Regions from separate parts of the Hydrogenophaga laconesensis genome, predicted to be linked through region 2. Evidence: riboswitches for the same ligand, from Rfam matches in the RefSeq annotation. Region 2 holds a riboswitch; the other holds the start of a gene.
The links. A riboswitch is a leader RNA that binds a small molecule or an ion and turns the genes downstream of it on or off. The one in region 2 is predicted to bind S-adenosylhomocysteine.
Positions count from the first base shown of each region.

Region 1: another riboswitch for S-adenosylhomocysteine. It lies ahead of metH (methionine synthase); the one in region 2 lies ahead of ahcY (adenosylhomocysteinase).

Region 1 covers NZ_JAVDWE010000016.1:110,344-125,507, forward strand. Annotated here, with positions in the region: gene J2X09_RS22745 (NAD-dependent succinate-semialdehyde dehydrogenase) at 1-431, shown strand, start outside; gene J2X09_RS22750 (DoxX family protein) at 566-964, opposite strand; gene J2X09_RS22755 (hypothetical protein) at 1,083-1,307, opposite strand; gene metH (methionine synthase) at 1,320-4,016, opposite strand; S-adenosyl-L-homocysteine riboswitch at 4,089-4,185, opposite strand; gene J2X09_RS22765 (sigma-54 interaction domain-containing protein) at 4,250-5,824, shown strand; gene J2X09_RS22770 (hypothetical protein) at 5,927-6,136, shown strand; gene J2X09_RS22775 (sulfurtransferase) at 6,362-7,252, shown strand; gene J2X09_RS22780 (OsmC family protein) at 7,284-7,859, shown strand; gene J2X09_RS22785 (acyl-CoA dehydrogenase family protein) at 7,856-9,007, shown strand; gene J2X09_RS22790 (FAD-dependent oxidoreductase) at 9,004-10,281, shown strand; gene J2X09_RS22795 (helix-turn-helix domain-containing protein) at 10,446-10,853, opposite strand; gene J2X09_RS22800 (hypothetical protein) at 10,964-11,779, shown strand; gene J2X09_RS22805 (RNA methyltransferase) at 11,769-12,812, opposite strand; gene J2X09_RS22810 (LysR family transcriptional regulator) at 12,940-13,845, opposite strand; gene J2X09_RS22815 (pirin family protein) at 13,931-14,803, shown strand; gene J2X09_RS22820 (pirin family protein) at 14,823-15,164, shown strand, end outside.
Region 2 covers NZ_JAVDWE010000002.1:176,797-191,960, reverse strand. Annotated here, with positions in the region: gene uvrA (excinuclease ABC subunit UvrA) at 1-3,037, shown strand, start outside; gene J2X09_RS05290 (hypothetical protein) at 3,037-3,366, shown strand; gene J2X09_RS05285 (hypothetical protein) at 3,367-3,747, opposite strand; gene J2X09_RS05280 (MFS transporter) at 3,800-5,059, opposite strand; gene J2X09_RS05275 (HAD-IIB family hydrolase) at 5,056-5,862, opposite strand; S-adenosyl-L-homocysteine riboswitch at 5,959-6,047, shown strand; gene ahcY (adenosylhomocysteinase) at 6,118-7,569, shown strand; gene J2X09_RS05265 (TlyA family RNA methyltransferase) at 7,676-8,428, shown strand; gene metF (methylenetetrahydrofolate reductase [NAD(P)H]) at 8,443-9,273, shown strand; gene J2X09_RS05255 (autotransporter domain-containing protein) at 9,602-12,106, shown strand; gene J2X09_RS05250 (alpha/beta hydrolase) at 12,235-12,975, shown strand; gene J2X09_RS05245 (septal ring lytic transglycosylase RlpA family protein) at 13,096-13,515, shown strand; gene J2X09_RS05240 (OmpW/AlkL family protein) at 13,672-14,277, shown strand; gene J2X09_RS05235 (2Fe-2S iron-sulfur cluster-binding protein) at 14,288-15,164, opposite strand, start outside.

The DNA.
Region 1 (15,164 bases), on a different contig from region 2:
CCGAGTTCACGAAAGATGCCGTGGAGCGCGGTGCCACGCTGGCCACCGGTGGTGAACGCATGGGCGACGCCGGCAATTTCTGGCGTCCCACGATTCTCACCGACGTTCCGCTGGAAGCCCGCGTGTTCAACGACGAACCCTTCGGCCCCATGGCCGCAGTGCGCAGCTTCAACACACTGGACGAAGCCATCGCCGAGGCGAACCGCCTGCCCTACGGCCTGGCCGCCTATGCCTTCACGCGCTCGCTGAAAAACGCGGACCTGCTGGCGCGCCGCGTGGACGTGGGCATGCTGTGGGTGAACATGCCCGCCATGCCGACGGCCGAAATGCCGTTCGGCGGCGTCAAGGATTCGGGCTACGGTTCCGAGGGCGGACCGGAGGCCATGGAGGCCTACCTCAACTCGCGCGCCGTCTCGATCATGAACGTGTAGGGCTGCGCACCAAGGCACCGTCCAGAGGCAGCGAGGGTCCGGCTCCGCCGGCCCAAGATGCCGTCCCCCCTCGAAGCGCCGAAGGCGCGCCACAGAGGGGGGAAGCCGCAAGGCGGCGCAGGGGGGAGTTCCAATCAGCGGTTCGGACCGAGGCGGTTCGTGAACGCCACCACCAGCGCGGTCACGAAGAAGAAGGCCTGCAGCTCCAGGCGCCAGCCGCCGGTGTTGGTGATGTCGAACCAGTGGCCCATGTGGGCCAGGCCCACGGCGAAGGCCATGTTGATCGCGATGATCAGCGCCGCCGGCACCACCCACACGCCCACCAGCAGCAGCAGCGGCGCCAGGAATTCGCCCAGGTACACGCCATACGCGAGGAAGCCCGGCAGGCCCTTGCCCACCAGCATGCCCTCGATGCCGCCCACGCCACCGGTGATCTTGGCCCAGCCGTGGAAGATCATCAGGATGGCCAGCGTCCAGCGCAACAGGATGATGCCGAAGCGGGGCTGGTTGAAGAGGTTGTTGAGTGCGTTCATGGTGAGGAAAGTCCTGAGGAGACGGCTGCAAAAAAGGAGGTGCTGAAAGCTGACTCAGCGCCGCACGAAGAGGTTCCCGCGCGTGCCGCGGAGGGATTCCCGTTCCGCGGTCAGTGGCCTACGGCTGCTTCCACAGCTTGTACCCGCGCCACACCCACAGCACCACGCAGCCGGCACCCAGGGCCAGGGCCAGCCAGCCCAGGCCCGCAGAGCCCGCGACGATGTCGCGCAGCTCCGGCGACTGAAGGCGGTGGGGCGCGATCAGGACGATCAGACCGATGACCGCGAGCAGCACGCCCTTCCACAGCAGGTCTTCGTTGGGCAGTTTCTTCTTCGTCGCCATCGTGGCAAGCCCTCAGAGGTTCGGCGCCAGCCAGCGCTGCAGCTCGTTGCGGGCCGTTGCACTGCGCTCGGCCAGATCGTCCACCTGATCGTCAGCGATCTTGCCAACGTTGAAGTAGGTGCTCTGCGGGTGGGCGAGGTAGAAGCCGCTCACGCTGGCCGCCGGCGTCATGGCCAGGCTCTCGGTCAGGCCCATGCCGATGTCCTCGCACTGCAGCAGCTCGAACATCGGGCGCTTGACGGAGTGGTCCGGGCAGGCCGGGTAGCCGGGCGCGGGGCGGATGCCCTGGTACTTTTCCTTGATGAGGTCCTCGTTGCTCAGCGCCTCGTCGGGCGCGTAGCCCCACAGGTCGGTGCGCACGCGGTGGTGCATGCACTCGGCCAGGGCTTCTGCCATGCGGTCGGCCAGGGCCTTGAGCATGATGGCGGAGTAGTCGTCGAGGTCGTCGATGAACTGCTGTTCCTTCTTCTCCACGCCCAGGCCGGCGGTCACCGCAAACATGCCCACGTAATCGTTCGCCACGCCCTTGGGCGCGACGAAGTCGGCCAGGCAGCGGCTGGGCCGCATCACACCGTCGATCTCGTGTTTCTCGGTCTGCTGGCGCAGCCCGTGCCAGGTGAGCGCCACCTCGCTGCGGCTCTCGTCGGTGTAGAGCTCGATGTCATCGTCGTGCACCGTGTTGGCCGGGTACAGGCCGACCACTGCGTTTGCGCTGAGCCAGCGGCCTTCGATGAGCCGTTGCAGCATGCGCTTGCCATCGCTGAACACGCGGCGCGCTTCCTCGCCCACGACCTCGTCCTTGAGAATCTCGGGGAACGGGCCGGCCAGGTCCCAGGTCTGGAAGAACGGGCCCCAGTCGATGTACTTCGCGATCTCGTGCAGGTCGAAGTTCCTGAACACGCGCCGCCCGATGAACTTCGGCTTCTGCGGCGTGAAGGCGGCCCAGTCGATCGGCGTCTTGTTGGCGCGCGCCTTCTCCAGCGGCCACAGCGGCACCTGCTTCTTGTTCGCGTGCTGGTGGCGCACGCGCTCGTAGTCGGCGGTCACCTCGGCGATGTAGGCCGCCGCCTGGTCGGACAGCAGGCCCTGCGCCACGCTCACACTGCGCGAGGCATCGGGCACGTAGACCACCGGGCCTTCGTAGTGCGGCGAGATCTTCACCGCCGTGTGCACGCGGCTGGTGGTGGCACCGCCGATGAGCAGCGGGATGCGCTTCTCGCGGAAATGCGCGTCCTTCTGCATCTCGCCGGCCACGTATTGCATCTCCTCCAGGCTGGGCGTGATCAGGCCCGAGAGGCCAACGATGTCCGCGCCCTCTTCCTTCGCCTTGGCCAGGATCTCGTGGCAGGGGACCATCACGCCCATGTTCACGACCTCGAAGTTGTTGCACTGGAGCACGACGGTGACGATGTTCTTGCCGATGTCGTGCACGTCGCCCTTGACGGTGGCGATCACGATCTTGCCCTTGGACTTCACGTCGCCGCCGGCGGCCTCGAGCTGGCGTTTCTCTTCCTCGATGTAAGGCAGCAGGTGCGCCACGGCCTGCTTCATCACGCGCGCGCTCTTGACCACCTGCGGCAGGAACATCTTGCCCTGGCCGAACAGGTCGCCGACCACGTTCATGCCGTCCATCAGCGGGCCTTCGATCACGTTGAGCGGGCGGCCGCCGCCGGCCTCGATCTCGCGCCACATGGTCTCGGTGTCTTCGGTGATGAAATCGTTGATGCCGCGCACCAGCGCGTGCGAGAGGCGCTCGCGGATCGGCAGCGCGCGCCATTCGTTCTTCTTGCTGTCGTCCCTGGCTGCGCCCTTGGCGTTCTCGGCCACCTCGACCAGGCGCTCGCCGGCATCGGGTCGGCGGTTGAGCACCACATCCTCCACACGCTCGCGCAGCGTGGGCTCCAGTTCGTCGTACACACCCACCATGCCGGCATTGACGATGCCCATGTCCATGCCCGCCTGGATGGCGTGGTACAGGAACACGGTGTGGATGGCCTCGCGCACCGGGTCGTTGCCGCGGAAGCTGAACGACACATTGGACACGCCGCCGCTGACCTTGGCGCCGGGCAGGTTCTGCTTGATCCAGCGCGTGGCCTCGATGAAGTCGACCGCGTAGTTGTTGTGTTCCTCGATGCCGGTGGCGATGGCGAAGATGTTCGGGTCGAAGATGATGTCCTCGGGCGGGAAGCCGACCTCGTCCACCAGCACGCGGTAGGCGCGTTCGCAGATCTCGATCTTGCGCTCGTAGGTGTCGGCCTGGCCTTTCTCGTCGAACGCCATCACCACCGCCGCCGCGCCATAACGCTTCACCAGTCCGGCCTGGCGCTTGAACTCGTCCAGCCCTTCCTTCATGGAAATGGAGTTGACGACGCCCTTGCCCTGGATGCAGCGCAGCCCGGCCTCGATCACGTCCCACTTGGAGGAGTCCACCATCACCGGCACGCGCGCGATGTCGGGCTCGCCGGCGATGAGGTTGAGGAAGCGCACCATCGCGGCCTGGCTGTCGAGCATGGCCTCGTCCATGTTGACGTCGATGATCTGGGCACCGTTCTCCACCTGCTGGCGCGCCACGGCCAGGGCGTCCTCGAACCGCCCCTCGAGGACCATGCGGGCAAAGGCCTTGGAGCCGGTGACGTTGGTGCGCTCGCCCACGTTCACGAACAGGCTGCCCTCGCCAATGCGCAGCGGCTCCAGACCGGAGAGCAGCATGGGCGGCACGGGGGACGACGGGGAAGCGGATTCGGAAGACATGGGACTCACCAAGGCAGTTTGCGGAAAACAGACCGGTGAGCGCCGTTTGGGCCTGTTCGCGCCCACTCAAGCCTGACGCACGGTGGGGGACTGGTGGCCCGCCGGCGCTGCAACGCTCCTTGAGAAGCGGGGATTTTAGCTCGCCACGGATTCCGCGTCCCGCTGGTGCGATGCTTGCTTGCCCCGGCCGCATGGCCCCCCACCGCACCGAGCCCGACAGCCCCGGCACCGACTGGCATGCCCAGGAGCTGCTGCTCATGCGCGAGGTGATGAAAATGGTGGGCCGCAGCCTGGCGCCGGCCTTCGTGCTGCGCGAGATGCTGCACCTGATGAGCGAGCTGCTCGGCCTGAACCGGGGGCGGATGGTGCTGGCCGGTGAAGCACGGCAGGGTGTCCCGCGCACCGCGGCGGTCCGGCACGCCTATGGCCTCACGGCCGAAGAGGTGCAGCGCGGTGTTTTCCAGTGGGGCGAGGGCATCACCGGGCGCGTGCTGGCCACCGGACTGCCCGCCATCGTGCAGGACGTGGACGCCGAACCGCTGTTCCTGTTCCGCACCGTGCCCCGGAACCGCCTCCCCCCGCAGACCGTGGCCTTCATCGCGCTGCCGATCGAGGTCAACGGCGCGACCATCGGCGTGCTCGGGTGCCACCGCATCCGCAGCCGGCAGCGCCACCTCAGCGACGACCTGGCGGTGCTGCGCATCCTGGCCACGCTGGCCGGCCAGCTGCTCCAGCTGGAACAGCTGGTGGCCGACCAGACGCGCCAGCTCGTGGCACGCAACGCCGCGCTGGCGCGGGCACTGGAGAGTGCGAGCGCGCGCTACGGGCTGATCGGACAGTCGCCCGCGCTGCTGCAGGCACTGGGGGAGCTCGAACGCGTGTCGCAGTCCCAGGCCACGGTGCTGCTGCTGGGCGAATCGGGCACGGGCAAGGAGCTGTTCGCGCGCGCGGTGCACCTGGCCAGTGGCCGGCACGACCAGCCCTTCATCAAGGTGAACTGCTCGGCGATTCCGGACACGCTGTTCGAGTCCGAGCTGTTCGGTTACGAGAAAGGCGCCTTCACCGGCGCGAACACCGCGCGCGCCGGCTGGTTCGAGCAGGCCAATGGCGGCACCATCTTTCTCGACGAGATCGGTGAATTGCCACTGGCCATGCAGTCCAAGCTGCTGCGCACGCTGCAGGAGGGCACGCTGGTGCGCCTGGGCGGCACGAAAGAGCTGAAGGTCAACGTGCGGCTGGTGGCCGCCACCAACCGCGACCTGGCCCAGGAGGTGCAAGCTGGCCGTTTCCGGCAGGACCTGTACTACCGCCTGAACGTGATCCCGATCCGCCTGCCGAGCCTGCGCGAACGCGGCGATGACGTGCGGGCGCTCGCGCTGCATTTCGTGAACCGTGCCAACCAGACCCACCAGCGCAACGTGAACCTCGCGCCCGACGCGCTGGCGCGGCTGCAGGCGCACGACTGGCCCGGCAACATCCGCGAGCTGGGCAACCTGATCGAACGCCTGGTGCTGCTGGCCGACCACACCCTGGTGACGGCCAAGACGCTGGAGCCATTCATGCCCGAAGGCGCGGGAACACCGCCCCCGCCCGCCCCTGGCGACGCGCCCGTGGTGCGCGACTACCAGAGCGCGCAGTCCCACAGTGCCAACGCCCTGCGGGAGGCACTGGCGCGTCACCAGGGCAACCAGTCGCGCGCGGCGCAGAGCCTGGGCCTCACACTGCGCCAGTTCGCCTACCGGTTGCGCAAGGCCGGGTTGCGGTGATCGGTCGAAAGATCACCGGCATGGGCTCGCACCTTGCGCCACGCCTGACCGCCCCCATGTGCCCGGGCAGAACACCCCATTCCCACGAAGAAGCCGCCCACCATGAAAACGATCGACGAGATGCTGCACCTGGCCCTGCTCAGCCCCGACGAACACCGGCAGATCAGCCACTGGATCGCGCGGGCCGACTCCCCCGAAGAGATCCTGCAAATGCCTCCGCTGCTGTGGCGGGCCATCGAACGGGCCAGCGCGGTCATGGGCATCGACGAGGACCTGATGCGCCCGCCGGCGCTGGATGCCGGAGCCTGCTGAACCGTGGCCCGGATCGCTCGCCGCCCCACACAGTGTCGACATTGTGTCGACACATTGAACAGGCTGGCCTGACGCCGGCATCGTGACTGCTTCTGTTTCAGTAGCAGATATGCCTTTCAAATCAACAGCCTGAAGCCATTTCAGGTGCATTTCGCACTTCTGGCACGACCGTTGCGAAAGACAGTCCAGGCAATCCCGCCGGCCCTGTCCTTTCGTGAGGTTTCCATGAGCATCGACGCCATCCTGATCGCACCCGCCCAGTTGCAGGCCCTGCAGTCGTCCGAACCCGTGGTGGTCATCGACACCCGCGACGCCGAGACCTTCGCGGCCGGCCACATTCCCGGCGCCGTGAACGTGCGCGAGATCTTCACCTACCTGGCCACCTCCACGCCCGAAGGGCTGGAGGCGCTGAAGGCCACCTTCGCCAGCGCGCTCGGCGTGGTCGGCCTCTCGGGTGCCGAGACCGCCGTGTTCTACGAGGACGCGCTCAACAGCGGCTATGGCCAGTCCTGCCGCGGCTACTACCTGCTCACCTGGCTCGGCTACCCGAAGATCAAGGTGCTCAACGGCGGCTACAGCGCCTGGAAGGCGGCCGGCCTGCCGGTCTCCACCGAAGCGGCCACGCCCACGCCCGCCACCTTCCCCACGCTCACCGGCGCCGACGTCATGCTCACCCAGGCCGACGTGCAGGCCGCGCTGGGCACCGACACCGTGCTGCTCGACGTGCGCGACGTGGACGAATGGATCGGCGACAGCTCCTCACCCTACGGCAAGGACTTCGCCCCGCGCAAGGGCCGCCTGCCCGGCGCGAAGTGGGTGGAGTGGTACCGCTTCATGAAGCCCTCGGCCCAGGGCCCCGTGTTCAAGACGCCCGACGAGGTGAAGGCCGAATGCGCCACCGCCGGCATCGCACCCGACGACACCATCTACCTGTACTGCTTCAAGGGCGCGCGCGCCTCCAACACCTTCCTCGCGCTCAAGCAGGCTGGCTTCAGCGACGTGCGCATGTACTTCGGTTCCTGGAACGAATGGTCGCGCGACGAGAGCCTGCCGATCGAGACCGGCCTGCCGCTGGCGAAGTCGGGCAAGAAACCCAGCCTGGCCCTCGCGGCCTGATCCCTTCCTCTTTTCAACACCTGGAGACCCCATGTCCGCCACCGACACCCTCGACCCCGCCGCCCCCGTGACCACCGTGAAGGCCTACCTGCGCCCGATCGACGGCACCGGCCTCGCCGCCTTCGCCGCCAAGGGCAAGGCCAACCCGGCCAGCCGCGGCACGAACAAGGTGCACACCGTGATGGAGGGCCAGTACCGCTCGCTGTCGTACGTGGGCCAGCACAAGCCGGTGGTGGTGGACGAGCCGCTGCACCTCTTCGGCGAGGACACCGCACCCGCGCCGGGCGAGATCGTGCTCTCCGGCCTGGGTGGCTGCCTGGCCGTGGGTATCACGGCGGTGGCGACCTGGAAGGGCGTGAAGCTCAGCAAGCTGGAGGTCTTCATGGAAGGCGACATCGGCAACCCCGCCGCGTGGGGTGCCGGTGGCGCCCTGGAGAAGACGCCACCCGAGATGGGCTTCCAGGCCATCCGCGTGAAGGTGCTGGTGGAAGGCGACGCGTCGCGCGAGGTGCTGGACGAGATCGTGCAGCACGCCAACTTCTATTCGCCCGTGGCGAACACCATGCGCAACCCCATCCCCTTCACCATCGGTCTGGTGGACGCATGAACCCGAACGACCTGCCCCGCGAGCTGACCCACGACACATCGGCCGACGAGCTGATCGCCGCGGTGCGCGCCGTGGCGCAAGGTCCCCTGGCCAGCGTGGTCGAGGCCATCGACCGCGAAGGCCACTACCCGCGCGAGGTGCTGCAGCAGCTGGGCGCGCTCGGCGCCTTCAGCGCGCACCTGGACGCGCCGGTGGGTCGCGCCGACTACGGCCTGGCGATCCGCTGCATGGCCGAGGTCTCGCGCGTCTGCGGCGCTACCGGCTTCATGGTCTGGTGCCAGCTGGTCTGCGGCCTGTACATGCAGGCCAGCGGCAACCCGGCGCTGCAGGGCGAAGCCTTGCGCGCGCTGGCGAGTGGCGCGGCGCTGGGCGGCACCGCCATGTCCAACCCGATGAAGAGCTACGCGCAGATCGAAAGCCTGCTGCTCAAGGCCACGCCGGTGGACGGCGGTTACCTCGTCAATGGTGCGCTGCCCTGGGTGAGCAACCTCGGCCCGGGCCATGCCTGCGGCGCGCTGGCGGCGGTGGTGGACGCGCAAGGCGAACCCCTGGGCCGCGAGCTGATGTTCCTGCTGCGCTGCGACGCGCCCGGCATGGAGTTGCGCGAGTGCCCGAGCTTTTCGGCCATGGAGGGCACCGGCACCTACGCGCTGCGCCTGAAGGACGTGTTCGTCGGTGCGAACGACACCATGGCCGATCCGGCCAGGCCCTTCATCGCGCGCATCCGCTCCGCCTTCGTCATGCTTCAGTGCGGCATGGCCGTGGGCGTGGTGCAGGGCGCGATCGACAGCATGTGGGCGGTGGAAGCCCAGCTGGGCCATGTGAACCAGTTTCTCGAAGACCGGCCCGATGCCCTGCAGGCCGAGCTGGATGCGCTCACTGCGCGCGTGATGACCCTGGCCGAGACGCCCTTCAACGACTCGGCGGAGTTCTTCATCGACGTGCTCGACGCGCGTGCCCACGGCGCCGAGCTGAGCCTGCGCGCGGCGCAGTCGGCCCTGCTGCACCAGGGTGCTCGCGGCTACCTGATGAGCTCGGACGTGCAGCGCCGCGTGCGCGAATCGCACTTCGTGGCCATAGTCACGCCGGCCATCAAGCACCTGCGCAAGGAGATCGCGCGGCTCTCTGCCGAGGTGATGCCGTCATGAACACCGCCCTGACCCGCGTGGCCTCGGCGGTGCAGACCCTGGCGAGTGACCCGGCGTACCAGCAGTACATCTGCGACGCCTGCGGCTACATCTACGACGAGGCCCTGGGCGACCCGGACGGCGGGCTCCCGCCCGGCACGCGCTACGCCGACATTCCCGACGACTGGGCCTGCCCGCTGTGCGGCGTGACCAAGGCCGACTTCACGCCTTACACCGCGCCCACGCTGGACGCGCTGCGCGCCAGCCTCACCACGACCGCCCCCGTGACCATGCGCGGCGCGGCGGGCGTGGTGATCGTGGGTGCCGGCCGCGCCGGCTGGCAAATGGCCGAGGCGCTGCGCGCGCTCGACGCCACGCTGCCCATCACCCTGGTGAGCAATTGCGCGGGCGACGTCTACGACAAGCCCCTGCTGTCCGTGGCGATGGCGCGCGGGCTCGCACCCGAGGCCATCGCGAAGGAGACGGGCCAGGCGGCGGCGGCGCGCCTGAAGGTTCGCCTGTTCGCGAACACACAGGCCGTTCGCATCTGCCCCGACACGCGCACGCTGCGCACCACGCGCGGCCCACTGAAGTACGACCGGCTGGTGCTCGCGCACGGCGCACAGGCCGCGCTGCCGCCGACCCTGCCCGCCGCGCTGTGCTGGCGCATCAACCACCTCGCCGCCTACGAGAAACTGCGCGCCGCCCTGGGCCGCGTGGACGTGGACGGACCGAAGGACGTGCTCATCGTCGGTGCCGGCCTGATCGGCAGCGAACTCGCGAACGACCTGGCGCTGGGGGGGCACCGCATCACCCTGCTTGACGTGCAGACCGCCCCCCTTGCGCGCTGGCCCGCCGAACAGGCGGGCGCCCCGCTGCTCGATGCCTGGAAGGACCTCGCCATCCGCTTCGTCGGCGGCGTACAGGTGGCGCAACTGGAGCAGGTGGCTGGCCGCTACCGCCTCACCACCGCCTGCGGCCAGCGCTTCGCGGCCGATCAGGTGATCGCCGCCGCCGGCCTGCAGACACCGCCGCGCCTGGCGCAAAGCGCCGGGCTGGCCTGGCACAACGGCATTGCCGTGGACCCCGCCACACTGCGCACCAGCGACGAACACATCCACGCCATGGGCGACTGCATCGCGGTCGACGGACAGCCCAGCCGCTTCATCGAGCCGATCGCGCGCCAGGCCCGCGCCATCGCGGCGGTGATCTGCGGCGCACCCCCCGCGCCGTACGAACCGCGCACGGCGGTGGTGCGCGTGAAGACGACCTCACGTCCGCTCACGCTGCACTGAGCGGGCAGCCGAGGCATTCATTCCGCCGTCATCGAGACGAGATAGGCAGCGCCCACCAGAGGCATCAAGGGTCCGGCTCCGCCGGCCCGAGATGCCGTCCCCCCTCGAAGCGCCGAAGGCGCGCCACAGAGGGGGGAAGCCGCGTCAGCGGCGCAGGGGGGAGCTCACGACTTCCCGCCCCGACTGGCGTGCGCCTGCGCGAAGGCGAAGATGATCTCGCGCACCACCTTGCGCTGAGGGACTGGCAGGCGCAGGAAGGCGTCGAACACCTCCCGCTCCTCGTAGCTCACGCCGTCGTCCCACCGTTTGCGGCTCTCCTGCACCTGATGGCGCACCGCGCGCCCGAAGCGCAGCACCTCGGGCTCGACCTTGAGGATCTGGGCCAGCACCAAGAGCTTGTCCTGCGCGGGGATCGCCTCGCCCCGCAACCAGCGCGAAACCGCCTGGAACGACACCGACCGACCCCAGTAGTGCGTGTTGAAGAGATTCAGCAGCACGCCGGGCCGGGGCTCCAGTCCGGCCGCGAGCATGGCTTCGCGCAACCGCTGGGCAAATTCGAGCTTGTGTTCCATGGACCGAACGCTAGTTTTCGGTCTCGCATCGAATCAACTTTCTGTTGTGTTTCTCATTCACATATTGATTAAACTTCTCAAGTGGCAACCAACCAGTCAGGGAAGAACACATGGATGAACTTACCGTGCAACACGTCACGCCGACCACGCAGGCATTGCTGCGCTGGTGGTTCGAACCCCGGGACCGTGCCGACAGCGGCGGCTTTCTGGGAGGCCAGCGCCAGGTGCTCCTGCCGGCCATCACCGCCCACGAAGCCCTGGACATGGCGGCACCCGAGCCCAACCGGCCGGCGCACCGGCTGGCATTGGCCGACGCGGAGACCCAGCTGCATGCCCTGCTCGCGCTGCTCATCTGGCAATTGCTCAACCACCTGGACGCACGCGCCGCCGGACGGGCCGACCCCCGCTTCACCGACCAGTTCGTGCTGGTGGCCTCCGACGCGGGCACCCGCACCCGCCTGCTCTGCGCCTTGTGCGGCACCCCGGCACCCGATCACCCGGGTGGCCGCGATTTCGACCGGTCCGACCTGGCCCGGCTCGCGCCCCTGCTCATTCCCGCCGAGCGCCACGCCGAGGTGCTGGGCTTTGCGCGCGCGCATGCGGGCGAGGGCGAGGAGCACCTGCGCAAGACCGCGCACGAAAGCGTCATCGCCATCACCGACGACCGCCTGGAAGCGCTCGAATGCATGGCCCGCCTGCCCAATGCCATGCTGTTCGACGACGAGACGCGCCCGCCCTACCGCGACCTCCTCGAGGATCTGACGATCGGCCCGGCCTGGCGCCGCCAGCTCCGGCGCTTCGCCTCGACCCGCAACGGCCACGGCGCGCAGGTGGTGTTCACGCACCCGACCCACGGTGACGGCCGGCACCGCTATGTGGTGAGTGGCTCCGGCAGCAGCCAGGCCGCGGGCCCGGTCAGGCGCTGACGCCCTGCACCCGCACGGGCACCGTGCGGCGCACCGGCTTCGCCGCCCGCGCGCGCAACTGGCCACAACCGCCGTCCACGTCCTGCCCGGCAGACTGGCGCAGCTTGGTGAGAATGCCGCGCCGGTGCAGGCGGCGCGCGATGTCGGCCGCCTGTTCCCAGGCCGGGCGGCGGAACGGCAGCTCGTCCACCGTGTTGTACGGAATCATGTTGAGGATGGCGTAACGGCCGTGCAGCAGGCGCACGATGCCCTCGATCTCGTCGTCGCCATCGTTGATGCCTTCGAGAAGCGTCCACTGGTACTGGATGGGGTAGCCCGTGGCGCGCGCATAGCGTTCGCCCGCCTCCACCAGTTCTTCCGGCGACATGCGCGGCGCGCGGGGCAGCAGGCGCTCACGCAGCTCGGCCCTGGTGGTGTGCAGCGAGAGCGCCAGCGCGGGTTTGACGCGGCCCTGCGGCAAGGCATCGAACACGCGGGGATCGCCCACGGTGGAGAACACCAGGTTCTTGTGGCCGATGTTGCCCTCCGTGCCCAGCAGGTCGATCGCCTCGAGCACGTTGTCCAGGTTGTGCGCGGGCTCGCCCATGCCCATGAACACCACCTTCTTCACCACGCGCCGCGTGCGCGCCAGCGCCACCTGCGCCACGATCTCGGCACTGCCCACCTGCCGCACCAGGCCGCCCAGGCCTGTCATGCAGAACACGCAGCCCACCGCGCAACCCACCTGGGTGGACACGCACAGGCCGTCGCGCGGCAGCAGCACACTCTCCACCGTCTGGCCATCGCCCAGCGCCACCAGCAGGCGCGCCGACCCGTCTTCCCCCACGTGCTCCGAGCGCAGCACCGCCAGCGCGGCGAGCTCCGCGCCCAGAACCGGCAAGGCCGCCACCAGCGGCGCGGGCAGGAAATGCGCGATCTCTCGCCGGCCCGCGTCCTGCGGCAGGGCCTGGGACCACAGGCGCAGCACGCGCTGCTCGTGGCGGGGGTTGGCACCGAGCGCGCGCAGGCGCTGGCGGATGTCTTCAATGCGCATGAGGAAGCTTAACGCCCCCTGCGCCGCTGCGCGGCTTCCCCCTCTGTGGCGCGCCTTCGGCGCTTCAAGGGGGACGGCATCTTGGGCCGGCAAAGCCGGACCCTCGGTGCCCCTTGATGGGTTGCGCTCACCGCTCGAAAAGCGATGACAGCGCTGGCGCGACTTCATCGATGAAGTGCCGCAGCTTGGCGGGCACGAAGCGCTGGCCGGGGTAGACGAGGTGGATCGGGTCGGTGCGCGCATGCCAGCCCGGCAACAGCGGCACCAGCGCCCCCTGGTCGACCTCGCGCCGGCACACGTAGTCGGGCAGCAGGGCGACGCCTTGCGCATCGAGCGCAAGGCGCCGGATAAGCCGCATGTCGTTGGCCGCAAAGGCACTGCGCAGCGGCACGTTGACGCGCGCCTTGCCGCGCATGAGCGTCCAGCTGTCGCGCCCGAGCGGGCTGAAGCACAGCGCGGCGTGCTGCACGAGGTCCCTGGGCTGGCGCAGTGCCGGCGCGCTCTTCAGGTAATCGCGGTGTGCGAAAGGTGCCCAGCGCGCCTGGCCGATCTGGCGCGCGATCAGGCTGGAATCGGCCAGCTCACCGGCGCGCAAGGCCACGTCCAGGCCCTGCTCCACGAGATCGATCCGCGCATCCGAAAACACCAGTTCCACCGCCACGCCGGGATGCCGCGCCCGGTAGGCAGTGAGAATGCCGAGCAACTGGTCGTCGCCCATGTCGATCGGCAGCGTGATGCGCAGCAGGCCCTGGGCCTCGTGCCGCCCCGCATCGAGCTGCGCCTCGGCCTGCAGGATTTCGTCGAGCCCGCGCGCGGCCTGGTGCAGGTAAGCCTGACCGGCCTCGGTCAGCCGCAGGCGGCGCGTCGTGCGCTGGAGCAGCGTCACACCCAGGCGCTGCTCCAACCGCGCCACGCGCACGCTCAGGGTCGAGGTCGGCATGCCCATGGCCCTGGCGGCGGCACTGAAACCGCCCGCCTGTGCCACGCGCACGAACACCAGCGTGTCGTTGAGATCGGGGTGCTGATTGTTCATTCCATTGAAAAATGATTTGTGATCTTACCGACTTATCAGCGGAACGCTTGCCCGTTACAGTGCTCTTTCAACAGGAGAACACCCCATGAAAACCGTTTCTTTCATCCAGCGCAGCGCCGGCGGCCATTGGGTCGGTGACGGCTTTCCGGTGCGCAGCATCTTTTCGTACAACGGCGCGGCTGAGCGCTTCTCGCCCTTTCTGCTGCTCGACTACGGCGGCCCGACGAAATTCGAACCCACCACGCAACGCCGTGGCGTGGGCCAGCACCCGCACCGGGGCTTCGAGACCGTGACCATCGTCTACGAGGGTGAGGTGTCGCACAGCGATTCCAGCGGCGGTGGCGGCACCATCGGCACCGGTGAGGTGCAATGGATGACGGCGGCCTCGGGCATCGTGCACGAGGAGTACCACAGCGAGCGCTTTGCAAAAACCGGCGGTCCGTTCGAGATGGTGCAGCTGTGGGTGAACCTGCCTGCGCGCGACAAGATGGCCGCACCCGGCTACCAGGGCATCACACGCGAGCAGATTCCGCAGGTGGACCTGCCGGATGGCGCCGGCACGGCGCGTGTGATCGCGGGCGAGTTGCTGGGCGTGAAAGGCCCGGCCCGCACCTTCACGCCCATGCAGGTGTGGGACCTGCGCCTGAAGGCCGGTCATGCTGTGACGCTGCCGGCCGCCGAGGGCCACACCACCGCGCCCTTCGTGCTGCGCGGCCGCCTTCGCCTGGCCGACGGCAAGGAAGTGACCGCCGCCCAGATGGCCGTGCACTCCCGCGACGGGCAGGACGTGACGTTCGAGGTGCTGGAAGACGCGACCGTGCTCTGGCTGGCTGGCGAACCGATCGACGAGCCCATCGTGGGCTATGGTCCCTTCGTCATGAACAGCGAGGCCGAGATCCACCAGGCCTTCGCCGATTTCCAGAGCGGCAAGATGGGCCGGATAGCCGCGACCGCGTAACCCCACGAAAGGAGACGAGATGCTCGAGATGGTGATCACCGCCCGCGAAGCCGACCTGGGCCATGGCCTGAAGGTGCGGCGCGTGCTGCCCTACGCCAAGCGCCGGATGGTCGGCCCGTGGATCTTCGTGGACCACGCCGGCCCGGTGACGCTGGCCGCCGAGGACACGCGCGCCGCCGATGTGCGGCCCCACCCGCACATCGGCCTCTCGACGGTGAGCTACCTGCTCAGCGGCCAGGTGTCGCACCGCGACAGCCTGGGCGTGCACCAGCTCATCAACCCCGGCGACGTGAACTGGATGACGGCCGGGCGCGGCATCTCGCATTCCGAGCGCTTCAAGCACCCGGACTCGTTCGCCGGC
Region 2 (15,164 bases):
GGTGGTGATCGAGCACAACCTGGACGTGATCCGTGCGGCCGACTGGCTGATCGACCTCGGTCCCGAGGGCGGCGACGCCGGGGGCCTGATCGTGGCCGAAGGCCCGCCCGAGACGGTGCGCGAGCACGCCAGCAGCCACACCGCGAAGGCGCTGCGCGACTACGCGCTGGCCATGGGCGAGGTGCACGAGGTGAAAGAGGCGATCCCGGGGCGTCTGCGCGCGCCACGTGCCCGTGCCCAGGGCGGCAACGCCATCCGCATCGTCAACGCCAAGGAGCACAACCTCAAACAGCTCAGCGTGGACATCCCGCGCGGCAAGTTCAACGTGATCTCGGGGGTGAGCGGCTCGGGCAAGTCCACGCTGGCGTTCGACATCCTGTTCAACGAAGGCCAGCGGCGCTACCTGGAAAGCCTCAACGCCTACGCGCGCAGCATCGTGCAACCAGCGGGCCGGCCCGAGGTGGATGCGGTCTATGGCATTCCGCCGACCGTGGCGATCGAACAGCGCCTCTCGCGCGGCGGCCGCAAGTCCACGGTGGGCACCACCACCGAGGTGTGGCACTTCCTGCGCCTGCTGTATGTGAAGCTGGGCACGCAGCACTGCGTGCACGACGGCGCGGCCGTGATGCCGCAGAGCGCCGACAGCATTGCCGCGGCCATCCTGGCGCGCTACAAGGGCCGGCACATCGGCCTGCTCGCGCCGCTGGTGGTCAACCGCAAGGGCGTTTACACCGAACTGGCCGACTGGGCGCGCCCGCGCGGCCACACCCACCTGCGGGTGGACGGCGAGTTCCTGCCCACCACCGGTTTCCCGCGCATCGACCGCTTCAAGGAACACACCATCGAACTCCCGGTGGCCGATTTCGTGGTGAACGCCAACGACGAGGCCGCGCTGCGCCGCGAGCTGAACAAGGCGCTGGAGATCGGCAAGGGCGTGGTGCACGTGCTCACGCCGCTCGACGGCCTGGCGCAGGCGCTGGCCGAGGGCGCGTCCACGCGCGACCTGGGCACGCTGGAGGTGTTCTCCACCACGCGCGCCTGCCCGGTGTGCGCCACCAGCTACCCCGAGCTGGACCCGCGCCTGTTCTCATACAACAGCAAGCACGGCTGGTGCCCCGATTGCGTGGGGACCGGCGTGAAGCTGTCGAAGGACCAGCGCAAGGCGCTCGACGATTCGGTGCGCGACGACAAGGAGAAGGGCCGCGAGCAGAGCTTCGCCGAGCCCGAGGTGGACGACCTGGCGGACGAAGCCTGCCCCACCTGCGCGGGAACGCGTCTGAACCCGCAGGCGCGCGCGGTGCGCTTCGCGGGCGTGGGCATCACCGACGTGGCGTGCCTGTCCGTCCGGGAGGTTCGTGCCTGGGTGCAAGGCCTGATCGGCCCCCACACTCCACCGCTGCGCGGGTCGCTGCCCCCCGGGGGGGCTGTTCCGCCTTGGGGCGGCCCGGCGGCGGAACGCTTCGCTGGCGAGGTACCCGTTCTCAGCGCGCGCGAGGCCGACATCGCACGCGACCTGCTGCCCGAGATCGAGAGCCGGCTCGCCTTCCTGGAGGAGGTGGGCCTGAACTACCTCACGCTCGACCGTGGCGCGCCCACGCTGAGTGGGGGCGAGGCGCAGCGCATCCGCCTGGCCGCGCAGCTCGGCAGCAACCTGCAGGGCGTGTGCTACGTGCTCGACGAGCCCACCATCGGCCTGCATGCGCGCGACAACGCCATCCTGCTCAACGCCCTGCACAAGCTGGGTGAGCAGGGCAACACGCTGGTGGTCGTGGAGCACGACGAGGACACCATCCGCCGCGCCGACCACATCATCGACATCGGGCCGAGCGCCGGCAAGCGCGGTGGCCGCGTGGTGGCCCAGGGTTCGGTGAGCGACCTTTCGGCGAACGCCGATTCCGTCACGGGCCGCTACCTGCTGCACGCCATGAGGCACCCGCTGCAGGCGCGGCGCAGCATTCCTCCGATGGACGCATCGCCCTGGCTGCAGGTGCGTGGCGCGAACCTGCACAACCTGGACAACCTCGATGCGGCCGTGCCGCTGCAACGGCTGGTGGTGATCACAGGCGTGTCCGGCTCGGGCAAGTCCACACTCGCTCGCGACGTGCTGCTGACCAATGCGGCTGCCGCTGTCACCATGCGCAGCACGCAGGCCGGCCGCACCGCCTGGGACAAGGGCCAGCGCCCGTCCTGGGCCGGCTGCGAGAAGCTGCTGGGCACCGAGGTGGTGGACCGCGTGCTCGAAGTCGACCAGACGCCCATCGGCAAGACCCCGCGCAGCTGCCCGGCCACCTACATCGGTTTCTGGGACACGGTGCGCAAGCTGTTCGCGGACACGCTGGAAGCCAAGGCGCGCGGCTACGGCCCGGGCCGCTTCAGCTTCAACACCGGTGAAGGCCGCTGCCCGGGGTGCGAAGGTCAGGGCATGCGCACCATCGAGATGAGCTTCCTGCCCGATGTGAAGGTGCCTTGCGAGGTCTGCCACGGTGCGCGCTTCAACCCCGAGACGCTGGCCGTGACCTGGAAAGGCAAGAGCATCGGCGACGTGCTGCAGATGGAAGTGGACGAAGCGGTGAACTTCTTCGCCAGCATGCCCAGCATCAGCCACCCGCTGCAACTGCTGAAGGACGTGGGGCTGGGCTATCTCACGCTGGGCCAGCCCAGCCCGACGCTCTCCGGTGGCGAGGCGCAGCGCATCAAGCTGGTGACCGAACTCAGCAAGGTGCGCGACGACGTCACCCGCCGCGGGCAGAAGGCGCCGCACACGCTCTACGTGCTCGACGAACCCACGGTGGGCCTGCACATGGCCGACGTGGAAAAGCTCATCCGCGTGCTGCACCGCCTGGTGGACGGTGGCCACAGCGTGGTGGTGATCGAGCACGATCTGGATGTGATGGCCGAGGCCGACTGGATCATCGACCTCGGCCCCGAGGGCGGCAACGGCGGTGGTCGCATCGTGGCCGCCGCGCCGCCCGACGAAGTGGTGCGGCTGGGCACGCACACCGGCCGCGTGCTGGCGCCGGTGCTGAACCGGGTGTGATGGACGGCGGCCAGGTCATCCACATCCACGCCGAGGCACCGGCCAAGCCCGCGTTCGGGGCGCCGTGCAACGGATGCGGGGTGTGCTGCCTGGCCGAGCCCTGCCCCCTGGGCCGGGTGATCTCGCGCAAGCGGATGGGTGCCTGCGAGGCGCTGCGCTGGGACGATGGGCTGTCGGTCTACCGCTGCGGGGCGATCACCGATGCGAGGGGCGTGCTGGGCCCGCGCTGGCGCTGGGCGGCCCCGGTGCTGCGGCGGCTGGCGCACCGCTGGATCGCGGCGGGCGTGGGTTGCGACGCGACGCTGCAGGCCGAGCGCGGCGGGGATTGATCAGCGTGCGAACAGCCAGACCACGCTGACCACCAGGGCGGCAATCGCCACCATGAGGACACGCGTGCGCTTGCGCAGCAGGTCGACCGCGCCCACCAGCCGTGCGTTCTGCTCGGCAAGCTCGGCCAGGGTCTGGGCCATCTGCTCCTGTGTGGCGGCCTGCTGATCGATCAGCTGGCGGGCTTCGATCAGGCGGTTTTTCAGTTCGCCCAGCGTGGGCGGGGCTTCGCCCATGTCGAGCGGCGCTGGCGTGACCGTGCCGCCGGTCGGCGCCTTCTGGCGGTCCATCAGCTTGCGCGCGGCATTGAGCACCTTGGGCGCGTGTTCGATCACGTCGCCCCAGGGGATCACTTTCAGGGCAACCATCCAGGGAATGGCCATGGGAATGATCCTTTCGCTTGTGAGACTAAACCGTGGCCCGGGTGGGAGCCGTTCAGACCCGCAGGGTTCCTTCAGTTTGGGGCGAATCTGCCCGTCTCAACAGCCACCAGCCCAGGCCGGCCACCGCGATCAGCAACGCGGGAAAACCCAGCGTGGGCGCCCATTGCAGCGCGGCACCACCCAGCGCGGGGGCGAGCACACCGCCCAGCGTGTAAGACAGCACCAGCACCGCCGTGCTGTTGACCAGCGTGATGCCTTCCTCGCGCGAGCCGATGTCGATCATCGCCAGCGTGTACAGACAGCCGCCCGCACCACCCCACAGGAACGCCACCGGCGCGGCCAGCCACGGTGTGCCCGCGACGAAGGGGATGACCAGCGTGGCCAGCAGCGTGATGAGGGCGCAGGCCCGCAGAATGCGCAGCCGCACGGTGCGGCCGTCGCCCCAGCGCTGGCCGGGGTGGTGCGCCATGTGGTCGGCCAGCACACCGGCGGGCAGCATCATGAGTGCGCTGCCCAGCCCACTGGCCGACACCAGCAGGGCCGCGACCGTGGCGCCCAGGCCGAGCGCCAGACCGTACAGCGGCAGGATGGAGGTGAGGCCGCTCTCGAAGAAGCCGCCCACGAAACCGACCGTCATGATCAGCGGGTGGGCCAGCAGCGCGTGCCACACGCCCGACAGGCCGACCTTTGCACTGTGCGCATCCGCCGCGTCGGGCAGGCGTGGAATGAGCAGGCTCCAGGCCAGGCCGATGGCCATGAAGCCCAGCGCGATCCACAAGGCACGGTCGCTGTCCGCGCCCACCCAGGCCAGCATGAGCGGTCCCACCACGAAGGTGATGCCGACCATGGTTTCGAAGATGCCGACGTAGCGCCCACGCTGGCCCGGCGGCGAGAACTCGGCCACCACAGCCTCGGCCAGCACCCAGCGCAAGCCCGAGGCCATGCCGGCGGCGATCTTGAACACGAACCACAGCCAGAGCACGGGCGTGAACGCGAAGCCGGCGGTGGCGATCACCGGGATCAGCGCGGCCAGCCACAGCGTGGGCCGACGGCCCAGCCGCTGTGTGATGGCAGAGGCGAACGGCGTCATGAGGAACACGCCCAGCCAGCCGCTGGCCGCGAACAGGCCTGCCAGCGCGGTGGACTCACCGCCGCCTTTGAGCCGCAGCAGCAACAGGGGCGTGAGCATGAAGTAGCCCACCAGTTCGAAGAAGGTGGAGCCGAAGATCGCGATCAGGCCCAGCCGCGCTTTCCCGGGTGGGTTGGCGGCGAGGGCGCCGGTGTGGTCAGGTCGTAGCGGGTGCTCGCTCATGGGGTGATCCGCGCGTCCAGCACCGCATCGACCACTTCGGTGAACCCGGCGCCGCGCTCGCCCGTGGCGACGTAGCGGGGATGGTGTGCGAGCGCCCGCCAGAAGCGTTCGATGTTGGCCACGCCCACGCTGTGCGGGAAGTGGGCGAACATGCGCGCGTCGTTGGTCGAATCGCCGACATAGACCCAGCGGTCGAGCTCGTCGTCGAGCACACGGCCCAGCCGCGAGCGCACGATCCAGCGCGCACCGGCGAGCTTGTCGTGGTCGCCGATCCAGCCATTGATGTGGATCGAACTCACCGTGGCATTCAGCCCCTGGCCTTTCATGATCTGCACGACGCGCGCGATGTCGGCCTCGCCCAGGTGCGCGAACTCGCTGTGGTCGATCGCGATGTCGGTCTCCCGCCCGGGGCTGTCGGTGGCCAGACGGGCCTGCGGCATCTCGGCCAGCACACGTTGTGCAGTGGCATGCAGCTTCTCGAAGTTGGCGTGGCGCGTGGCAGCGTCCTGCAGGTAGTCGCGGCGCAACTCGCCGGCGTCACCGCGCCAGAGCGCCACGGCGCCGTTCTCCGCCACGATCGCGTCCACCGGCCAGGCCAGCGCGAAGGCCTCGCTCCAGCCGGCCGGCCGGCCGGTGATGGCGAACACTGGCAGACCGGCGGCGCGCAGGCGGTGCAGCGCGTCCAGTGCATCGGGCGTGATCGCGCCCTCGGTGGTGAGGGTGTCGTCGATGTCCGTCAGCACGCCGTGGATGCGGGCGCGGGCCGGGGCGGGCCAGAGGGCGAGGGGGGTCTTGTTCGTCATGGAAGGCGGGCAGTGTCGCACAGGCCTTCCGCGCCGCAGGGTGCCACCGGCGACGTTCGGCAGGGGGCAAATCGGGGCTGCTGCGGTAGAATCCCGCGATCCGAGGAGCGTTGCAGCGCCCCCACTGGCGAGGCCAGCAGCGGGGCGTGAGGCTCGGACCATCCCTGCAACGACGCTCATCCACATCCCGTGCGATGAGTCCTTTCTCAATCTGTGCGAGATGTGGTTTGTCCATCCTTTCCGGAGCGAACCACCATGAATGCACGTCTGAACAACCCGGTCGCCGCCGACAGCGCGATCGCCGACATCTCCCTGGCCGACTGGGGCCGCAAGGAAATCCGCGTCGCCGAGACCGAGATGCCCGGCCTGATGGCCATCCGCGACGAGTTCGCAAAATCGCAACCTCTCAAGGGCGCACGCATCACCGGCTCGCTGCACATGACGATCCAGACCGCCGTGCTGATCGAGACCCTGCAGGCGCTGGGTGCCGATGTGCGCTGGGCCTCGTGCAACATCTTCTCCACGCAGGACCACGCCGCCGCCGCCATCGCGGCCAATGGCACGCCGGTGTTCGCGATCAAGGGCGAGTCGCTGGAGGACTACTGGGACTACACCCACCGCATCTTCGAGTTCGGCCCCAAGGGCAGCAAGACCGAAGGCCCGAACATGATCCTGGACGACGGTGGTGATGCCACGCTGCTGATGCACCTGGGTGCCGCGGCCGAGAAGGACATCAAGGCGCTGGGCAAGGCCAAGAGCGAAGAAGAGAAGATCATCCACGCGGCCATCAAGGCCAAGCTCAAGCAGGATCCGACCTGGTACAGCCGCCGCCTGAAGAACATCATCGGCGTGACCGAAGAGACCACCACCGGGGTGCACCGCCTCAACGAGATGTCGGCCAAGGGCACGCTGCAGATGCGCGCCATCAACGTCAACGACTCGGTGACCAAGAGCAAGTTCGACAACCTGTACGGTTGCCGTGAATCGCTGGTGGATGGCATCAAGCGCGCCACCGACGTCATGATCGCCGGCAAGGTGGCCGTGGTCGCTGGCTACGGTGATGTGGGCAAGGGCTCGGCCCAGGCGCTGCGGGCCCTGAGCGCGCAGGTGTGGGTGACCGAGATCGACCCCATCAATGCGCTGCAGGCCGCGATGGAAGGCTACCGCGTGGTGACCATGGAGTACGCCGCCGACAAGGCCGACATCTTCGTGACGACCACCGGCAACAAGGACGTGATCCGTTACGAGCACATGGAGGCCATGAAGGACCAGGCCATCGTCTGCAACATCGGCCATTTCGACAACGAGATCGACGTCGCCTCGCTGGAGAAGAACTGCCAGTGGGAAGAGATCAAGCCGCAGGTCGATCACGTGATCTTCCCCAGGCAGGGCAAGAAGCCGGCCAAGCGCATCATCCTGCTGGCCAAGGGCCGGCTGGTGAACCTGGGCTGCGGCACGGGTCATCCGAGCTACGTGATGTCGTCCTCGTTCGCGAACCAGACCATTGCGCAGATCGAACTGTTCACCAAGCCCAGCGCTTACAAGGTGGGCCAGGTCTACGTGTTGCCCAAGCACCTGGACGAGAAGGTCGCTCGCCTGCAGCTGTCCAAGCTGGGCGCTCAGCTGACCAAGCTCACGAAGGAGCAGGCTGCCTACATCGGCGTGCCGGTGCAGGGCCCCTACAAACCCGATACCTACCGGTATTGAAATCACCCCCGCCGCGCTTCGCGCGACCCCCTCAAGGGGGTGATGCTGGCGGCCCGGCAAAGCCGGTTCCGCGGCATCTCCGGGCTAGGCGTGTGGGCGCTCCAACATGCGTGCTGATCAACTTCTCGTCGAACGCGGCCTCGCGGCTTCCCGTTCGCAGGCCCAGCGGCTGATTGCCGCGGGCGTGCAATGGCGTGAGGCGGGTGGCGACTGGAAGGCTGTCACCAAGAACGGTGAGGAGCTGCGAGATGCGGTCGAGCTTCGTTTGCTGGACACGGCGGAGACGCGTTACGTCTCGCGCGGTGGCCTCAAGCTCGAAGGTGCCCTGCGGCACACGGGTTTGAACGTCAACGGTCTGCGCTGTCTCGATGTGGGGCAGAGCAGCGGCGGTTTCACCGACTGCCTGTTGCAGCAGGGTGCGGCGCAGGTGGTGGGCGTGGACGTGGGGCAGGGGCAACTGCATCCCCGGCTCAAGGCCGATGCGCGTGTGGTGTGCATCGAGAAGTGCAACGCGCGCGAGTTGTCGGCCGAGGTGTTGCGGGCCGCCGGCGGTGCACCGCCGTTCGGCCTGATCGTCGGCGATCTGTCGTTCATCTCGCAGACGCTGGTGTGGCCAGCCGTGGTGCCGCTGCTGGCGCCGGACGCGCACCTGCTGATGCTGGTGAAGCCGCAGTTCGAGCTGCAGCCGGCCGACATCGGCAAAGGCGGGCTGGTGAAGGACACGGCCAGCTACGCCGTGGTGCGCGAGCGGATGGAGCAGGCGTGCCGCGACAACGGCCTTCGGCTGCGCGACTACCTGGAGAGCCCGATCACCGGAGGTGACGGCAACCGCGAGTTTTTTGTGTGTGCGAGCCAATGAGGAAGGACAAGACCATGGGTCTTCCGATCAGCCTGGAATTTTTCCCGACCAAGACGCCCGAGGGCGCGGTCAAACTGCGCGCCGTCCGGCAGCAGCTGTATGCGCTCAAGCCCGAGTTCTGCTCGGTGACCTTCGGTGCGGGCGGTTCGACGCAGGACGGCACGCTGCAGGCCGTCACCGAGATCATGGGCGAGGGCTGTGCGGCCGCTCCGCACCTGAGCTGCATCGGCCAGTCGCGCGAGAGCATCCGCCAGCGGCTGGCGGCCTATGCCGCAGCGGGCATCCGCCGCATCGTCGCGCTGCGTGGCGATCTGCCCAGTGGCTATGGCCTGGGTGGCGAGTTCCGTTACGCCAGCGACCTGGTGAGCTTCATCCGCGAGGAGACCGGCGACCGCTTCCACCTCGAGGTGGCGGCCTACCCCGAGACCCATCCGCAGGCGAAGTCGCCCGAGGCCGATCTCGATGCGTTCGTGGCGAAGGTGAAGGCCGGTGCAGACGCCGGGATCACGCAGTACTTCTTCAACAGCGACGCCTATTTCCGCTATGTGGACGATCTGGGGCGCAAGGGGGTGGACGTGCCGGTGGTGCCGGGCATCATGCCCATCACGAGCTCCACGCAGCTGATGCGCTTCTCGGACGCCTGCGGCGCCGAGATTCCGCGCTGGATCCGCATGCGGCTGCAGGCCTTCGGAGACGACACCGCCTCCATCAAGTCCTTCGGCCTGGACGTGGTGGCCGACCTGTGCGATCGGCTGCGCGCTGGCGGGGTGCCGGGCCTGCACTTTTACACCATGAACCAGAGCGCCGCCACCACCGAGCTGGTGCGCCGTCTCGCACTGGGCTGACATCGGCCGAACGTGCCGGCAAGCCGGGCAGGGGTGTCAAAGTGCACAGAAACAGGAGTTAGTTGCTCTTGTTTTTGATGAATGTAAGAAGTTGTGACGTATCCTTCGCGCCGACGTACGCCGAAGGGTGACCGGACGAAGGTGCCGATGAGGTCCTTGGTTTGGGATGCAGAGCCTGTGTCGGCGGCGTGGGTGCACAAGACTTCGTTTTTCCAGATGAGGGAGGGCGGGCGATCGCTGGTCGCTGGTTCCTGGCGCATCCGTTTTTCACCGCACGAGGGCAGACCCGCCCCGTGCGACGCAGGTGCCCTTTGTAGCCAGTACAGACATGAACCACATCTATTCGATCGTCCGCATTGCCTCCACCCACCAGACCCAGGTCGTTCCCGAGACCGCACGTCAACGGCGCGGTGGGTCTTCCCGCTCCAGCGTCCGAGGGGCTCGTGCCGCGGTGGTGGCCCTGGCCGTGATCGGCTCAGCCGGCCCGGCGCTGGCCGGCACCGGGCCCGCGCTGGGTGCGGGCGGATCGTGCCCCGAGACCGGCACCTTCTCGGTCTCGGACACGCGCACCACGATGTGCGAACTGATCGACAACGACCACATCACCGTGACCAGCACAGGCAGCATCACGGGTTTCACCAACGCCATCCAGGTCGGCGTCCCCACGGCGGGTGCCACGCCACCCGTGAACATCCAGGTGGTGAACCATGGCGAGCTGTACGGCACCACCTTCAACGGCCTGCGCAACTACGGTGAGATCGGCCTGGTCGACAACCGGGGCGGCATGCGCGGCATCAACTTCGGCATCGTGAACTCGGGGATCATCACCCTGCTGAACAACTCGAGCACCGGGGAGATCTCGGGCGATGTCGAGGGCGGCATCCTGAATTACCAGACCGTGATCGAGATGAACAACGACGGTTTTGTCGGAGGCGTCTCTTCAGGCCATGGCATCGAGAACTACAGCTTTTTCCAGACGATCAACAACCAGGGTGTCATCAGCGGACCAGGCGGTGCCATCGTCAACACCGGCATCATCAGCACGATCAACAACAGCGGGCAACTGCTGGGCAGCGTGAGCACCAGCAACACGACGATCAACCTGACGGGCACAGTGGCGCGGATCTCGGGCGCGGTGACCAATACGGGTGGTTCGGTCAATCTGCTCAGTGGTGCGGACTTCACCACCGAGAACACCTTCAGCGCGGCCACCTACGCCGTGAACAGCGGCGCCACGCTGCGCGTGGGCAGCTCCACCCATACCCTGACCGCGAACGATGCGGCAACCAACGCGTTCAACAACGCAGGCACCCTGCGGGTGGGTGAAGGCGTGGTGGCCAACATCGTTGGCAACTACGCGCAAAGCGGCGCCGTGCGCCTCGGTGCCAGCAGCTCCAGCAGCTATGGCCGTGTGGCCGTGCAGGGCGATGCGGAACTGTCGTCCAGCGCCACCTTTTTCGTGGACGTGAACACGACCAACTCGCTGGCCAACGGCCAATCGCTGGCCGGCGTGGTGTCCGCCACCGGCACCCTGACGAACAATGCCACCACCGGCAATGTGACCGACAACAGCGCGCTGTTCGACTTCCTTTCGGCCACCAACGGCAATGCGGTCGACATCCAGGTGGTCGCGGTGGTCACGCCTCCGACGACCCCTCCGACCACGCCCCCGACAACGCCGCCCACCACGCCTCCGACGACACCGCCGTCGTCCCCTGGCGCCATCATTTCTGCGGTCACCGGCAGCGGCTTGAACGCTGGCTTGCCTGCGGCGCATGTGCTCGACGGGTACATCCAGGGCGGCACCACCGGAACGGACTGGGATGCGGTGGTCACCGCGCTCGGCGCGCTGCCGACCAACCAGCGCGTGGCGGCCGCGGTCGGCCAGGTCATGCCGTCCCTGCACGGCAACGCGGGTTTCGCGGCTCTGGTCCATGGCGCCGCGACCGGCACGGCCATCGAGCAGCAACTGGCCGAGGCGGGCCAGTCGGGTGGTTCCGACGCCAGCGGCAAGCGCTTCTGGGTCAAGCCGCTGGGCAACCGTGTCGATCAGGACGCGGTGGATGGCGTCAGCGGGTACAAGATGGGCACCTACGGCCTCGTGGGTGGTGTGCAAAGCGACCTGAGCGCGCGCTCCACCCTCGGCTTCGGTCTGGGCTACCTGGACAGCACGGTCGATGGACGTGATTTCGCCGTCAGCCACCGCAACAACATCGAGAGCGTGCAGCTGATCGCCTATGGCCGGCAGGTGCTCAACGACGCAGGCTGGCAGCTGGACTGGCAGGGCGACTACACGCGCAGCCGTTTCGACTCGCGTCGGGTGATGGGCTTCATCGGCCGCACGGCACAGGCCAGGTACGACGGCGATACCTGGCACATGGGCGTGACCCTGAGCAAGGCGTATGACGTCAAGCAGCTGAAGGTCAAACCCCTGGTGGCGCTGGACTGGCGGCAGTTCAAGAGCGACGCGTACAGCGAAGACGGCGCAGGCGCGCTGAACCTCCTGGTCAACGAACAGAAGGCACGCGAGCTCATCCTGAAGGTGGGCGCGCATGTGCAGGGCGATATCAATGCGCGCACGCAGTGGCTCGCCCGTGCCGCCGTCGGTTACGACCTCAACGATCAGCGCAGCGCCGTCACCGCCCGGTTCAGTGGCGGCGGCGTGGCGTTCACCACGGACGGTCTGCCGAAATCGCGCACGTTGGCCGACCTGGGTGTGGGTGTCCGTTACCGCGCCACGGAGAGCATGGAACTCACCGCGCGCTACGACGTGCACCTGCGCAAGGGTCTGCGTGACCAGGTCGCCTCCGTGCGCCTGGGCTGGGCGTTCTGATTCGCGCACGCCGATGGGGGTGGTGGCTGGCCACCGCCCTCGTCCTCCTGAGCGGTTGTGCCGCGCCGTCGCCTGAAGCGCGCACGGCCAACGCCCGGGCATGGGCCGCCGCGCAGGATTGGCGGCCCTTGCTGCTGTCTGGCCCGGTGTTCGACCTCCAGGCCTTCGTGCCCGCTCGCCTGCAGCGCGCATCGCAGCTCACGGTGTACATCGAAGGCGACGGCCTGGCCTGGGTGGACCGGCACACGCCATCGTTCGCGCCGACACCCATCGACCCACTGGCGTTGCGCCTGGCCGTTGCGGATGCCGGTGCCCGGGCGGTCTACCTGGCCCGACCCTGCCAGTACACCGAGGGCCCGGCCTTCAAGGGATGCCACCCACGCTATTGGGGCAGCCACCGCTTTGCGCCCGAGGTGACCGGTGCGATGGGCCTGGCCCTGGACCAGCTGAAACGAGAGTACGGTGCATCGTCGCTGGTGCTGGTGGGTTACTCAGGAGGTGCCGCCGTGGCGGCCTTGCTCGCCGAGCGGCGCCGCGACGTGGTGGCCCTGGTGACTGTGGCCGGCACGCTGGACAGCGAGCTGTGGACGCAGCAGCAGCACCTGTCGCCCTTGCACGGTTCCCTCAATCCGAAAGACATGGCTTCGCGTCTCGCGCGCCTGCCGCAATGGCACTTCACCGGGCAGCGGGACCGCGTGGTGCCCGACACCGTGCTGAAAAGCTTTCTCGGCGCGAGCACCGACCAGAACCCGGAGGCCGCTCCCGCCCCCGTGGTTCATGTGGAGCCGGACTTCGACCACCATTGCTGCTGGGCGAAGGCGTGGCCCGCACTGAGTCGGCGGTTCCAGACGCCGGAAACCGGTCGCTGACGGCCGTGCGTCCATTCAGCCCTTGTGGCTGGACGTGGTGGGGAACCTGTGCGATGGTCCGCACTCCCACCCTCTGCCGCACCTGAACACGATGGATATGGATCGGAAGCCGAAACCCACATGAGCCTCAAGCCTGCACTTGCCATTGCGCTGGCCACCGTGCTGTGGCTGGGGGGCTGCGCGACGCGTGCGCCGTCGTTGCCCGATCCCGGCGATGGCCCGGTGGTCACCGAGCCGGGCGTGCGCGATGGCGAGATCGCACGCGGACTGGCGTCGTGGTATGGCGAACGCTTTCACGGACGCCGCACCGCCAGCGGCGAAGTGTTCGACATGAACCAGCTCACCGCCGCCCACAAGACCTTGCCGTTCGGCACCCTGGTGCGGGTGCGCCACATCGGCACCGGCAAGGAGGTGACGGTGCGCATCAACGACCGGGGCCCGCATGTGCCGGGACGCATCATCGATCTCAGCCGCGCCGCGGCCTCGACGCTGGGCATCGTGCAGAGCGGTGTCGGCCGGGTGGCGCTGTTCCCCGAATGAACCGCCATTCCCTGGCGGCTTGACCTGCATCAAGCATCGCGTGTGGCGGGGCGCCGGGCCGGTTTCGGGTTTGATGTGGCGCAACGCGGCACCCGGTACGGTCTTCTGTAATGAGCCCGGGGATTCTCCCGTGTCAACGTTTCACAGAAGACCATCATGAAAGCACACCACATCGCCATGTCCGCCATGGCCTCTGCCTGCCTGCTTGCTTCCGGCGCCGCCCCCGCACAGGACTTCCAGGCAGGCTCCGTGCTCGTGCGCGCACGCGCCGTGCACCTGGACAGCGCCAACAAGGACAGCACCGGCCTGGGCCTGGCCATCAACAACAAGACGCTGCCGGAAGTCGACGTCAGCTATTTCTTCAGCAAGAACATTGCCGCCGAACTCATCCTGACGGTGCCTCAGAAGCACAGGCTCTCGTCGAACGGTACCGACATCGGTTCGCTGCGCCATTTGCCGCCCACGCTCACCGTGCAGTACCACTTCGACGCCCCCGGCTTCAAGCCCTACGTGGGGGCGGGTGTGAACTACACGCGCTTCAGTTCGGTCAACGTGCTGGGTGGCGCCGCCGATGTGAAGCGCAACAGCTTCGGTCCCGCGTTGCAGGTGGGCGCGGACATTCCGCTCTCGGGCAACCTCTACCTCAACATCGATGTGAAGAAGGTTTTCATCAAGACCGACGTGAGTGCGGGCGGCACGAAGATCGGCCAGTTCAAGGTGGACCCGGTGCTGGTCGGCGTGGGCCTGGGCTGGCGTTTCTGAGCGAGCGCGATCAGCGCTCGTCGTAACTCACCACGACCTTGTCGGTGGTGGGTCGGGCCTGGCAGCTCAGCACGAAACCTTTGTCGGTTTCCCAGGGCTCGAGCGTGAAGTTCCGCTCCATCTGGACCGCGCCTTCCATCACCTTGGCGCGGCAGGTGCAGCACACGCCGCCGCGGCAGGACCAGGGCAGGTCGAGTCCGGCGTTCAGCGCCACGTCGAGCACACGCTCGTCGCGACCCATGCGCAGTTCGTGCGGCTTGCCATCGAGCACCACCGTCAGGGCCACATCACCTTTGGCATGCACGGCGGGTTGGCCGGGCACGGCCGCCCGGCGTTGCGAGGCGGGCAGTGCGTCGAGCGTGGGTGAGGTGAAGCGTTCGGTGTGCAGGCGATCCGGGCGCACGCCGGCGTCGAGAAGGGCCTTCTCGGTCACCTCGATCATGGCTTCGGGGCCGCAGATGAACACCTCGTCCATGCTGGCCACGGGCAGCAGCGTACCGATGAGCGCGCGCACCTTGTCGGCATCGATGCGGCCTTCGAGCAACGGCACTTCCTGTGCCTGGCGCGAGAGGATGTGGATCAGCGTGAGCCGGTCCGCGTAGCGGTCCTTCAGGTCCTGCAGCGCCTCATTGAACATGACGCTGCCCATGCGCCGGTTGCCGTACACCAGGGTGAATTTCGAGGGGGGCGACTCTTCGAGCGTGCTCGCCATCAGCGACAGGATGGGCGTGATGCCCGAGCCGGCCGCGAAGCCCACACGGTGCACGGCCCGTGGCTTGTGCACGGTGAAGCGGCCGTCCGGTGGCATGGCCTGCAAGGTGTCGCCCGCCTTCAGTGCCGTGGCGGCCCAGTTGGAGAACACCCCGCCCTCCACCGGGCGGATGCCC